Regions from separate parts of the Glutamicibacter sp. V16R2B1 genome, predicted to be linked through region 1. Evidence: riboswitches for the same ligand, from Rfam matches in the RefSeq annotation. Region 1 holds a riboswitch; each other region holds the start of a gene.
What was found. Region 1 has a riboswitch for thiamine pyrophosphate ahead of thiO (glycine oxidase ThiO). Riboswitches for the same ligand answer to the same signal wherever they lie in the genome.

Region 1 (4,132 bases):
CCTGCGGATCCAGGCGCAGCGCGGCCTGGCGCGCCGACTCCGCCTTCGCCCGGCCCAGGTCCTGGTGCCGGTGGACCACCTGGCGCTGCAGGTTGGAGGCTTCCACCACGTCATCATCGATGACGCTTAGCTGCCCCACCCCGGCGGCGACCAGGTAGTTGATGATGGGGGCGCCCAGTCCCCCGGCACCCACCACCAGCACCCTGGCGTTGCGGATCCGGCGCTGGCCCTCGGGCCCGACCCCGGGCAGCGTCAGGTGCCGGGAGTAGCGGGCCAGCTGGTCCGGCGTCAGTTCGGGGCCCGGGGCCACCAACGGTTCCAACGGGCTCATGAGAACTGTCCCGCCAGGCTTTGCATGGTGCCCTCGACCGGGGAGGAGGCCAGGGCCAAGTCCCGTTTGGGGATGCGCCCGGCCAGCCGGGCGGCCCGTCCGGCGCTGACGGCGTCCCGCATGGCCGTGGCCATCAGCGGGGCGTTGTGCGCCCGGGTTACCGCGCTGGCCAGCAGCACCGCCTCACAGCCCAGTTCCATGGCCAGGGCCGCGTCCGAGGCGGTGCCCACCCCGGCATCCAGGATCACCGGGACGCTGGCCCGGTTCACGATGGTGGCGATGTTGTGCGGGTTCAGGATGCCCAGCCCGGAACCGATCGGGGCGCCGGCCGGCATGATCGCCGCGACTCCCACATCATCCAGTCGCTGGGCCAGGGCCGGGTCGTCATTGGTGTAGGCAAAGACCTGGAACCCGTCGGCCACCAGCTGTTCGGCGGCGGTAAACAGTTCGATCGGATCCGGCAGCAGGGTATGCTCGTCGGCGATCACCTCCAGCTTGATCCAGTCCGTTTCCAGGGCCTCGCGCGCCAGCCTGGCGGTGAGCACCGCATCGCGGGCGGTGTAGCAGCCGGCGGTGTTCGGCAACGCCAGCACGCCCAGGCGCTGGAGCATGGCGAACACCGAATCCCCACCGGCTGCGGCATAGTGCCTGATGGCCACGGTGGTGACCTCGGTGCCCGAGGCGACCAGGGCCTCTTCCAGGGTGCTTAGGGAGGTCGCTCCCCCGGTGCCCATCACCAGGCGGGAGCGCAGTTGTGCCCCGGCAATGCTGAAGACATCTTCGGGCGTGTGGGGTGCTTCGTTGCTCTGGGTCATCTTTCTCATCCTCCCTGTGCGGCGGTGACCAGGTCGATGCGTGCCCCGGGCGCCACCGTGTGGCTGGCCCAGGCGCTGCGCGGAATTACGTCCCCGTCGATGGCGAGGGCGATTCCCAGCCGTGAGCCGTCCACGGCCAGGCCTTGTTCGTTGATGAGCTTTTTGGTGTGCCCGGCGACGATGTCACGCACGGTGGCCCCGTCGGGCAGCTTCAGTCTCTGGCCGTTGAGCTGCACCTCGATCTCGGTGATTTCAGGCATTGCCTCTCGTGCCTCTCTTTCTGGTTGCTTTGGCTTTGGCTGGTGGCGCTCACCGGGGTGGCGGGCGGCGCCGGATGTCTGCGGCTGCCCGGGTTCGGGGCCGGATGCGCGGCGGACAGGGCCGCCTGATCGGGTGACCGGGATCAGCGGCTGGTGCTGCTGGCCGCGACCGGAAAGCGGTGCAGCCCCAACAGCCCACGGTGCGTCCCCGGGTCGGCGCCCAGCAGCAGGTCACTGGCGATCCGGGCGCCCAGGGGTGCCAGCAGGACGCCGTGGCGGAAGAACCCATTGCTCACCACCGTGTGTGCGTCCACCCGGTCGATGATGGGCCGGTCATCGGGGGTGCCGGGCCGGGGCCGGGCGACCACCTCACGCAGGGAGGCGTCCATGATCCCGGGCACCAGGCGCCGGGCATCATCCAGCAGGGTGTACAGCGCCTCCACGCTGACCAGGTCGTTGCCGTCCTCGCGGCTGCTGGCGCCAAGCACGATGCTGCCGTCGCTGCGCGGCACCAGGTACACGTTGCGCCGGTGCACCACCCCGCGCACCGTGTGGGTGAGCAGCGGGCGTAGGTGGGCCGGCAAGTGCAGGCGCAGGATGTCGCCGTGCACCGCCCGCAACGGCAGCTGCGGGGTGCCGGGCACCTGTCCCAGGCCCGTGGCCAGCAGCACCTGGTCCGCCTCCAGCACCCGCCCGGTCTGGGTGTGCACCCGCGCCGTGGCGCCGCAGAGCTCCACTTCGCTGACCTGCTCCCGGATCAGGTCCTGCCTGAAATGCTCGATGAGGATGCCGGTCAGTGAGCGCGGATCGACCTGGTGGTCCTCGGGGAATACCAGAGCTCCGGCGATGTTGCCGGCTAGGGCCGGTTCCCTGCGCCGCGCCTGGGAGCCCAGCAGCATTTGGGTGGGCAGCCCCAGCCGGTGGCGGACCTCCTCCAGCTCCGCCAGCGCCTGGCGGTCGGCGGCCTCGGCGGCGACGACCATGGTCGGGTTTTGCCGGTACGCCACCGTCGTTCCGGTGGCCTGTTGCACGCGCGCCACCAGTTCCGGGTAGAGCTGCGCCGAGTCGGCCATCATCTGGTGCAGCCGGTCCTGTCCCCAAACGATTTCCGCGGCCGGGGCGAGCATGCCGGCCGCCGCATGGCTGGCGCCCCCGGCGGGGTTAGGGTCGCAGAGCGTGACGCGCACCCCGCGGCTGCGCAGTTCAAAAGCGGTACATAGTCCGGCGATCCCGGCACCAACGATCACGACATGCATCAGGGCACTTTCCTTCCTACGGCGGCATGACCCGCATCAGGTGTAGCGGTCGGCACGAAGCCCTCTCAGCCCGGATCAACAGATCGCGCAGGCTCCCGCGGAGTTAGAAGGATTATAGGCATGGTGCAGCTCACAAACACCAATTGCATGACGGCCGGTCCCGCCGGCGGGCCGCCGCACACACAACCCGTGGTTCACTGGGAGGCATGAACGCATCCGGCACCACCCACAACGCGCAGTCCTACCCCCGGCTCCTGGAGCGCAGCGACCCGTTGGCCCAAGAGCTGCTGGCCCTGGAAGAGCAGTTGCTCTCACCAGCGGTCCGGGGGGCTGCGCAGCAGCTGGCTGTGCTGCTGCACGAGATGTTTGAGGAGGTGGGGGTCTCGGGCCGGCACTACACGAAGGACGAGATCATCGCGCTGTTGGCCACCCAAACGCGCACCGATAATCCCCCGGCCGCCCTGCACGCCCCGAGCCTGTTGGCCTTGTCCGAGCATCAGGTGCTGCTGCGCTGGCAGAGCACCGGGGTGCGTACCGCCCACCGCAGTTCCCTGTGGCAGTTGGAGCGGGGACGCTGGCAGCTGCTGTACCACCAGGGCACCGCCAGTGCCGTTGGCGCGCAGCAGCACTCGACCCCGGCGCCACGCCCGGCCCCAGCCCCGGCAGGACTGGAAGCGACGAGGGCGCGTCTGCGCCCGCTGCGCCCCGCCGACGCCCCGGCGGTGTTGGCCGCGTTCACCTCGGATGCGCAGATGAAGCGCCAGGGATCGGTAAGAACCCTGGATGAAGCCCACGCCTACATCGACCGGCTGCTGGCGTCCCCGCAGGAGCAGCGCCCCTACGCCATCGACGTGGACGGGACGCTGGTGGGCCTGGTGTGCGCGAGCCTGGACCGGGCCAACACGCTGAGCTGGTTCTGGTACTGGGTGGCCGCCGGATACCGCGGCCGGCAGCTGGCCAGCCGGGCCGCGGCCACCGTGGCTGATCACCTGCTCAGCAGTGGCGGCGTGCACCGGCTGGAACTGGGGGCGCGAGCGAACAATCCCGCGTCCCTGCGGGTGGCCCGGGCCGCTGGCTTCATTCAGGAGGGTGTGGAACGCGAAAAGTTCGTCATGGACGGCGCCCGGGTGGATGTGCTGACCTTTGGACGGCTGCGCAGCGACCCGTTCCCGGCCATCGCCGCCCTGGAGCTGGAACCGGCTCCGGGCGAGGCATAGCTGCGCTGTATCCGCGGTTGGCCCCAAGCCGGGGTGCGCGGCCCAGAAAAGACGGGGGCGCCACCGGCATCAGCCGGCGGCGCCCCCTCGCGTTCCTAGTTGTCGACCCGCGTGCTGGTCACCGGCGTGCCCAATTCCACGGTGCGTGAGACCGTGCAGTACTTGTCGTGTGAAAGCTTGATGATCCGGTCAACCATTCCAGCGGCTTTGCGCCCCTCCTCGGTGTCCGGGAACTTCAGGTCGAAGGACATGG
Region 2 (4,132 bases), on a different contig from region 1:
GGGCCTGGACAAGAAGCGGGTGCACGTCTCCTCCTACTGGACGCTACGCACCCGATCGCGCTGAACCGGCCCCGGCCGCTATCCGGGCTGGCTGGCTTCTTCGCGGGGCCGGGACGATGCGGGCAGGCCCAGTCCCAGATGCCCGCGCAGGGTCGAGGAGGAGTACGCGGTGCGGAAAAGTCCCCGGCGCTGCAGTTCGGGGATCACCAGGTCCACGAAATCCTCGATGCCGCCGGGCAGAGTGGGCGGCATCAGGTTGAAGCCGTCCGCCGCCCCGCAGTCCAGCCACTGCTCCATCTCATCGACAATGGACTGCGGGGTACCGATCATGGTGGCGTGTCCGCCTCCGGCGGCCAGCAGCCCCAGCAGTTCGCGCACCGTGGGCTGGTGCACGGCGATCAGCCGCTGGATCGTGGCATAGCGTCCCTTCGGTCCGGTGAAGCTGTGCAGTGGCGGCAGTTCGGGCACCGGGGCATCCAGGTCCCATCCGGAGGTGTCCTGCTGCACGAAGACGCCCAGCTGCTTGAGCGCGTCACCGGTGGGCAGCAGCTCGTTCAGTCGGCGCTGCTTGGCCCGGGCTTCCTCATGCGTGCGCCCCACATAGGTCACCAGACCCGGCATGATCGCCACCGCTTCCGGGTCGCGTCCGGCCGCGGCGATCCGGGAGCGCAGATCGGTACCGTAGTCCAGGGCCATCTGCCGATCGGCGGCCACCGCGTACACGGCCTCGGCATACTTCGCGGCCAGCTCCCGACCCTGCGGGGAGGAGCCGGCCTGGAACAACACCGGGGCCCGCTGCGGGCCGCCGGGAACGTTCAGGGGGCCACGCACCGTGAAGTGCTCCCCCACGTGTTCGATGGGCTGCAGAAGTTCCGGGCTGGCGAAGTCCCCGTCCCGGCTGGCCTGTATGGCCTGGGCCGGGAAGGAATCCCACAGTCGGCGCACCACCTGAATGAATTCATCGGCTCGCGCATATCGGGTGTCATGGTCCCCCAGCCCGGGCATCGAATGGTTCTGCGCCTCGGCATCCCACATGCTGGTGACCACGTTGACCCCGGCCCGTCCGCCGGAGAGGTGGTCCAGGCTGGCCAGCATTCTGGCGGCATGGAATGGGGAGTAGAAGCTGGAGGAGACAGTACACACCAAGCCTATGTGTTCGGTGTGCTGGCTCAACGCCGAGAGCAGGGTCAGCGGCTCGTAGAACCAGGTGGGTCCGGCCTTTGCGGCCTGCGGGGAGATGGATTGGCCGTCGGCCAGGAACACCGCGTCCAGCAGCCCGCGCTCTGCGGTCTGCGCCAGCTGCGTGTAGTACCCGGTGTCGCCCAGGCGTTCGGCAGCGGAGTCCGGGTCCCGCCAGGCAGCCTGGTGGTGGCCTGCACCGTAGATGAACAGGTTGAGTTTCAATTGCTTGGGGCTCATCCCTTAACCAGTCCCCCATCCACGATCAGGTTCTGTCCGGTCACGCCGCGGGCCCAGGGGGAGGCGAAGAACAGGACGGCGTCCGCCAGTTCGGCCGGGCTGGTGACCTTGCGCAGCGGTGTGCCGGAGGCGATGAAGTCAAAGACCTCTTCCGGGGTGGCCGCGGAGGCGTCGGTCGTGCGCAGCAGTCCGCCCGAGACCATGTTCACGGTGATCCCCTCGGGTCCCAGGTCATCGGCGAAGGTGCGGGTCAGCGACAGCAGTGCCGCCTTGGTGGCCGTGTAGTCGTGGTACGGGACCACCGGATGCTGGAAGAGGTTCGTGCCGATATTGATGATCCGTCCAAAACCGGCTTTGCGCATGTTCGGCAGCACGGCCTGGATTGCGGCGACCGGGGCCAGCACCGACCCGGTGAACTGCTTGCTCAAATCGGCCGCGCTGAGTTCGCCAGCCTTGGGCCGGGCGTCCCCGTTGAAGGAGAAGTCGACCAGCGCGTTGTTGACCAGCGTGGTCAGCGGCTTGCCGAAGTGCTCTTCGGCCTGGCGGACCAGGTCCTTCAGCTGCCCGGCTTCACGCACATCAGCCTGTACGGCCAGGGCCTGTTCGGGGTAGCGGACAGCCAGATCGTTGGCGGCCTGCCCCGAGGAGTGGTAGTTGAGGACCACGTTCGCTCCGGCGTCCAGGAAGGCGGTGCTGATGGCCGCGCCCAGCCCGCGCGCGGCGCCAGTGACCAACACCTGCTGCTCTGCCAGGGGCAGAGCACTGTTGCTGGTTTCGACGGTGGTGGTTTGTGTGTTCATGGTGTTCGAACTCCTTGAATGTGGGTCAAGGCGAACGGAACCCGGTGGATACGCCGCAGCCACTCAAAGGTGCGGGGCATCGTGGAATCCAGGACATTCCCTTCGCCAGTACTAACTGGTGCAGGTTCGACGGGTGTTTTCTCAGCCGCTGCGGCGGCACCCCGTGTCACTAACCCCATTCCTACCACATCCAGCGACCAGGCACCGACTTGGAGACTTTTTGGCCCGGACAATGCCGAGGCCGCGCCGTTGCCGTTACGAAAACGGACGGGACCGGACTCCTTGTCGCTTTGCCGGAACCGGCCTACGGTGAGGATATGGACACGGTAAATGACAAGGGCAAGGACCCCTACGCACCAGAAAACATCGACACCGGCGAAGTGTCACCCGAGCAGCTGAAGAAGTGGCGTGATGAGGGCGGGGCATCGCACACCCGTCCGGGCCAGGACGAGGATCCGGGAACCGCGACCAACTAGCGCGGTCTGCGTCACGGACACCACATGAAGGTGCCCCGGCGGTTCGGGCGATAGTGTCGCCCCGAAGCGATAAGGTGCTGGCTGTACACCACAGGCAGCACCTTATTTTTGGTGCGCCCACTGCATCGAAGGGAACCTTCTACCGCATGCGCAGCCCGCGTCGCTTCATCACCCTGGCCCTCTTGCTTGGCTCACTGTCACTGACCTCATGCTCGGCCGGGACGCTCAGCGATTTCAACCCCGACGCCGCTCCAGGGCAAACGCAGTCACAAGCCCCCTCCACCGGCGGCCCCATCACCGAAGAGCAAAGCCTTGAGTTCGCAGAATCGCTGGCGTTGCTTGAGGAAATCGACGTCAAGGGCCGCGCCCCGAAGACCGGGTACTCGCGCGAGGAATTCAGCAAGGGCTGGAAGGACCCCGACCGCAACGGGTGCGACGCGCGCAATGACATTCTCGCCCGGGACCTGAAGGACGTGGAATACCGGGAGGGACGCATTGAATGCGTGGTGCTCAGCGGCGTACTTGATGACCCCTACACCGGCAAGAGCATCTCCTTTGTGCGCGGGCAGGGAACCAGCAGCGCGGTGCAGATCGACCATGTGGTGGCGCTTTCGGATGCCTGGCAGAAGGGCGCCCAGCAGTGGGACGCCGAAACCCGCCTGAACTTTGCCAACGACCCGCTGAACCTGATGGCTGTGGATGGCCCGACCAATGCATCCAAGGGCGACAAGGACGCGGCAACGTGGCTGCCGCCCAACCGCTCCTTCCGGTGCAGCTACGTTTCCCGTCAGACGCAGGTGAAGGCGAAATATGACGCGTGGATGACAAAGGCCGAACAGGCGGCCATTGAGAAGATCCTGCGCAGCTGCCTCTAACCGCGCACACCCCCGGCTCACGGCGGTGAACCGGTTTTTCCTAGGTTTACCCTGCTCCCCGAGGCGCCGCTTCATCCCACTGCGGTAGGTGAGCAGGCACATCTAGTCCTTTCGGAGGATTCCTTCGGACAACTATTTGTGCAATTATTGTAATTACAGTCATTGGTTTTTCACGGGACAGCGTGGTCTACGGAACAAGGGATGCGTGATGCAGAGATGAAGATGCGGCTTCTGGGGGTTGCGCTTTTGGTGTGCGGTGCCGCGGTCTTCATCTTTGCCCTCAACGTCCAGCATCGTGAGTTGGCCTACGGTCTGCTTACCGGGGCATACCTGCTCTTCGTGCTGGCCGTATGCGCGCTGGTCGGACGAATCGTGGGAGCCTCGCGGGTGGGGCCACCCAGCGGCGAATGATCCGCACGCCCCCGTTGCGGCTCTGCACCGAAGCCGGCCACGATCACACGGTGAACGTGAAAGATCTGCTTGATAGTCAAACTGTGGCGCGGATTTCGCGATGAAAGCCGACCAGGCCGACCCGCTGCGGGAACGCCGTGTGAAGCGAGGC
Region 3 (4,132 bases), 310 kb from region 1:
GCTGGTGCGTGGGGTACGGGTGTGCGGGACGTAGCCGGGCACCCAGATCCCGGCCTCGGCCAGCTCCCGGCGCAGCGGCTGGTCGCTCAGCAGCGCCTGCGGGGCCACGTCATGACTGATCCCGCCGCCGGGCTCCAGCACCAGCACCCGGTCCACGTGTTCCACCCAGGTCTCCACCCGGTGCTCGACCACGATCAGGGTCGCTGCCGTGCGCTCGGCGGCGTTGAGCACCGCGTCGCGTACCCCCAACGCGCCCTCCGGGTCAATGTTGGCGGTGGGTTCATCCAGCAGCATCAGCCCCGGGCGCATGGCCAGGATCCCGGCCAGGGCCAGGCGCTGCTTCTGTCCCCCGGACAGCTGCTGGGTGGGATGTTCCGGCGCCAGCTGGCCCAACCCGACCGCCTCCAGTGCCAGGGGAATGCGCCGGGAAATCTCCTGCGGGTCCACCCCGAGGTTTTCCGCCCCGAAGGCCACGTCGTCTTCCACCCGGGCCTGCACGATCTGGGTTTCCGGGTCCTGCTGCATCAGGCCCACACCCTGGCGCGGCCCGAACGCGTCCTGCTCCCCCACCAGCAGCTGCCCGGTACACCCGGCCAGCTCGGAAACGTCCAGGACCCCGGCCATGGCGTGCAGCAGCGTGGATTTGCCCGCGCCGCTGGGTCCCAGCAGCAGCACCCGCTGCCCGGCCGGAACCTCCAAATCCAGGGCGTGCAGGGCCGGTTGCTGCCGGTCGGCGTGCTTCCAGCCGAACCCGCGCGCGCTCACGGACAGGGCACCGGATTCCAGCTGGGGCAGCGCGGCGTGGTTCGTGATGCCGGCGGTCATTGCTTCGCCCGCCCAAAGACCGGTTCACGGTTCGCCCTGCGGCTGGGCAGCGCGGAAAGCGCCCCGGTGGCCGCCAGCGCGCGGGTGGCGAAGTAGGACAGGATGCCGGCAATCACCAAGCCGGAGAGGCTCATCGCCGCCACGTGGAAAAGCTTCATGCCCGCGGTGTATTCCGCATAGTAGGCCATCAGGTAGGCCTCGCTTAGCGCACCGAACAGTCCGGCGCCCAGCCCCGCCAGCATCGCCACCCCAAGGCTCCACACCCGGTAGCGGAAGAGCGCGAACACCACCTCGGCGCCCAGCCCCTGGACAATGCCGGAAACCAGCACGGTGATGCCCCACTGCGAGCCCAGCAGCGCGGAGATCACCGCGGCCAGCAGTTCACAGTACAGGGCGGCGCCGGGCTTGCGGATGATCAGGGCCCCGAGCACTGCCGGGAAGAGCCACATCCCGGCCACGAAGGCGCTAGCCGGCGGGAAGGCCACAAAGGCCAGGGAAATGAAGCCGTAACCGGCGTTCCAGCCCCAGAACACCACGCCCGAAGCCACGGCGATCACCGAGGCGACGACGATGTCGGCGACCTTCCACGAGCTGCTGGCCCGCAACGGTGTTGTTGTCACTTGGATATCCTCCTGAATCAGGAGGGGAGCATGTATGCGAACCGGGGCGCGTCCCCGGGGGCATACCTGAGATTCTCGACTTCCTTCGCCGGTACTAGCCGGGGCAGGTTCGAGGGTCTGCGATCTATCGCACTCTCAGCGTCTTTTACCCTTACGCCTGCCGTGACGCGCCTGGCGGCACGGCAGCGGGCTGGTATGACGCTCCCCTGTCGGTTTATGTCTGCGTTGCCACCATACCCCAGGATGCCGGTCGGGCAGAACCCGCACCGGCGACCGGTTTGAGGCGGACGTCATATTGCTCTTGCTCCGGCCGCCAGGCGCCGCCTAGCGGGAGCGGGTGAGCACCGGTTCCCGGTGGGCCCGGCGGCTGGGCAGGGAGGCCAAGGCACCGGTGTTGGCCAGCATGCGGGTGAGGAAGAACGAGCAGATCCCGGCGATCAGCAACCCGGAGACGCTCATCGCCGCCACATGGAACAGCTTCATCCCGGCGGTATAGTGCACGAAGTGGGCGGTGATGTAGGCACCGTTGAGGGCGCTGAGGAAGCCGGAGCAGAAACCGGCCAGCATGGCGGCGGACAGGTTCCACACCCGGTAGCGCAAGAGCGCGAACACCAGCTCGGCGCCCAGCCCCTGCAGCAGCCCGGAGACCAGCACCGTCAGTCCCCAGTGGGTGCCCAGCAGGGCCTCGATGATGGCGGCCAGCAGTTCGCAGTACAGTGCCGCACCGGGCTTGCGAATGATCAGCGCCCCGAGGACCGCGGGGAACAGCCACATGCCCGAGAGCAGCGCGCTGGCCGGCGGGAACGCGGCGAAGGCCAGCGTCACGAAACCATAACTGGCGCTCCACGCCCAGAACACCACGCCCGAGGCCACGGCGATGACCGAGGCGATCACGATGTCCGCGACCTTCCATGAGGTGCCGCCGGTTCGCTTGGTTGTTGCCATTTTCTTCCATCCTCCTGGTTCAGGAGGGGAGCACATGCGGATGCGCAGGGAGCTGTCCCTGCCGCACATCTGAGATTCTCGACTTCCTTCGCCGGTACTAGCCGGAGCAGGTTCGAGGGTCTGCGATCTATCGCACTCTCAGCGTCTTCCACCGGTCCCGGCCACCGGCGTTTGCTGCGCGGTGAGCCTCGGGGACGGTATGACGCTCCCCTGTCGTTTCTTGTCAGCAGATTGCCGCGGCGATCCGTGGATCACCCGATGCCATGTCTGCGATGCCACCATAGCTCAGGATATGCTTTCGATAGAAAGAGAAGTCCCCATGCGAACAGGAGCGCGAAGAATGAAACCAATGATGAAGCTGCTCGCCACCGGCATTTCCCTGGGAGCCGGGTTTGTCGGCAGCAAGCTGGTGGACCGCCTGTGGAAGGGATTCACCGGCAATGACGCCCCGCGCCACGGCCAGGAAGCCGAAGCCGAAGCCTCGATGCGCCAGGCCCTGGCGTTCGCCGTCTTCTCCTCCGTGGTGGCCGCGATCATCCAGGTCCTCACCGACCGCGGCACCCGCAAGGCGTTGGCCAAGCTGAACAAGTAGTTCCCCGGCGATTGCGCCGTGGACAGGCAGGGCCTCGGAGCACCGTGATGCGGTGCTCCGGGGCCCTTGTTCGTGGTGCCGGCAGTGGCGCTAGTCCTTGTTCTGGCGGCTGGCGTTCTCCACCACGGTGCGCAATTCGTCGCTGTACAGCGTTTCGCGCTTCACGTGCTTGGTGCGGTACCCAGAACGGCCAATCATGTGCGCGGAGACCGGTGCGGTCAGCAGCTGCACGCCCCAGGCCAGGGCGAGCACCGGCACCACCTGCCAGGAGCGCAGGTGGATGGCCAACCCGATGAACAGCAGCAGGAAGCCAAGCACCTGCGGCTTGGTGGCCGCATGCATCCGGGTGAGCAGGTCGGGGAAGGTCAACAGGCCTATGCCGGCGATCAATGACATCAGCGAGCCGACGATCATGCAGCCGGCGGCCACAATTTCCAGGAACTGATCCATCACGCATTCCTCTGGTCGGAAACGAACCGGGAGACGGTGACCGAGCTGATGAAGCCGATGGCGCAGGCGATCACCACGAACAGGATGTGGTTGGTGTGCCGGTTCAGGTACATTTCCAGGCACAGGGCGGCGGAGATGATCAGCAGCATCACATCCAGGGCCAGCACCCGGTCCAGGATGGAGGGTCCGCGGGCGACCCGGATCAGGCAGGCCACCGCACCCACCGAGAGCAGCACTCCGCTGATTCCCACGATGATGTAGCTCAACGCTTTGCCTCCTTGGCCTTCTGGCGGGCGCGCTGGGCGATGTCCTTGCGCACCTGCTTGACGTACTCGTACTCGTCGTGGCTGCCGATGGCCATGATCACCCGCCGTTCGATTTCATGGATCTTCGCCCGGGAGCGGGCGACCTTGATGGCGTTGGAGGCGTTGAGGTAATGCAGGTACAGGGTGGAGCTGCGCCGGTCCACCTCCACCACGAACGATCCGGGGATCAGGGTCAGCACGTGCCCGACCGTGGTGACGATCAGGTCCGAGTCGGTGTGCAGGCGCACCGCGATGATGGAGCTGCGGGTCTTCTGGCGCCGGAAAAGCGCCAGGTAGGAAACCTCCAGGCTGGCCGCCACCACCTGCATGATGAACCAGCCCAGCAGCAGGAAGCAGTACCACGGGTTGATGCGCCCCGACAGACGCACCGGGGG

Region 2: it holds a riboswitch for thiamine pyrophosphate, as region 1 does, so the genes downstream of both, FDN03_RS04380 (3-oxoacyl-ACP reductase) here and thiO (glycine oxidase ThiO) in region 1, are expected to answer to the same signal.
Region 3: it holds a riboswitch for thiamine pyrophosphate, as region 1 does, so the genes downstream of both, FDN03_RS10545 (ECF transporter S component) here and thiO (glycine oxidase ThiO) in region 1, are expected to answer to the same signal.

Annotation. Positions count from the first base shown of each region.
Region 1 covers NZ_VATX01000015.1:415,796-419,927, reverse strand. Annotated here, with positions in the region: gene FDN03_RS12075 (ThiF family adenylyltransferase) at 1-331, opposite strand, end outside; gene FDN03_RS12070 (thiazole synthase) at 328-1,146, opposite strand; gene thiS (sulfur carrier protein ThiS) at 1,152-1,406, opposite strand; gene thiO (glycine oxidase ThiO) at 1,550-2,662, opposite strand; TPP riboswitch at 2,659-2,771, opposite strand; gene FDN03_RS12055 (GNAT family N-acetyltransferase) at 2,869-3,879, shown strand; gene FDN03_RS12050 (OsmC family protein) at 3,975-4,132, opposite strand, start outside.
Region 2 covers NZ_VATX01000007.1:50,591-54,722, forward strand. Annotated here, with positions in the region: gene FDN03_RS04370 (siderophore-interacting protein) at 1-64, shown strand, start outside; gene FDN03_RS04375 (LLM class flavin-dependent oxidoreductase) at 79-1,419, opposite strand; gene FDN03_RS04380 (3-oxoacyl-ACP reductase) at 1,416-2,219, opposite strand; TPP riboswitch at 2,299-2,393, opposite strand; gene FDN03_RS16390 (hypothetical protein) at 2,537-2,695, shown strand; gene FDN03_RS04385 (HNH endonuclease family protein) at 2,842-3,570, shown strand; gene FDN03_RS04390 (hypothetical protein) at 3,772-3,981, shown strand.
Region 3 covers NZ_VATX01000015.1:102,908-107,039, reverse strand. Annotated here, with positions in the region: gene FDN03_RS17025 (ATP-binding cassette domain-containing protein) at 1-825, opposite strand, end outside; gene FDN03_RS10550 (ECF transporter S component) at 822-1,445, opposite strand; TPP riboswitch at 1,509-1,663, opposite strand; gene FDN03_RS10545 (ECF transporter S component) at 1,770-2,390, opposite strand; TPP riboswitch at 2,457-2,612, opposite strand; gene FDN03_RS10540 (DUF4235 domain-containing protein) at 2,740-2,982, shown strand; gene mnhG (monovalent cation/H(+) antiporter subunit G) at 3,073-3,432, opposite strand; gene FDN03_RS10530 (monovalent cation/H+ antiporter complex subunit F) at 3,432-3,698, opposite strand; gene FDN03_RS10525 (Na+/H+ antiporter subunit E) at 3,695-4,132, opposite strand, start outside.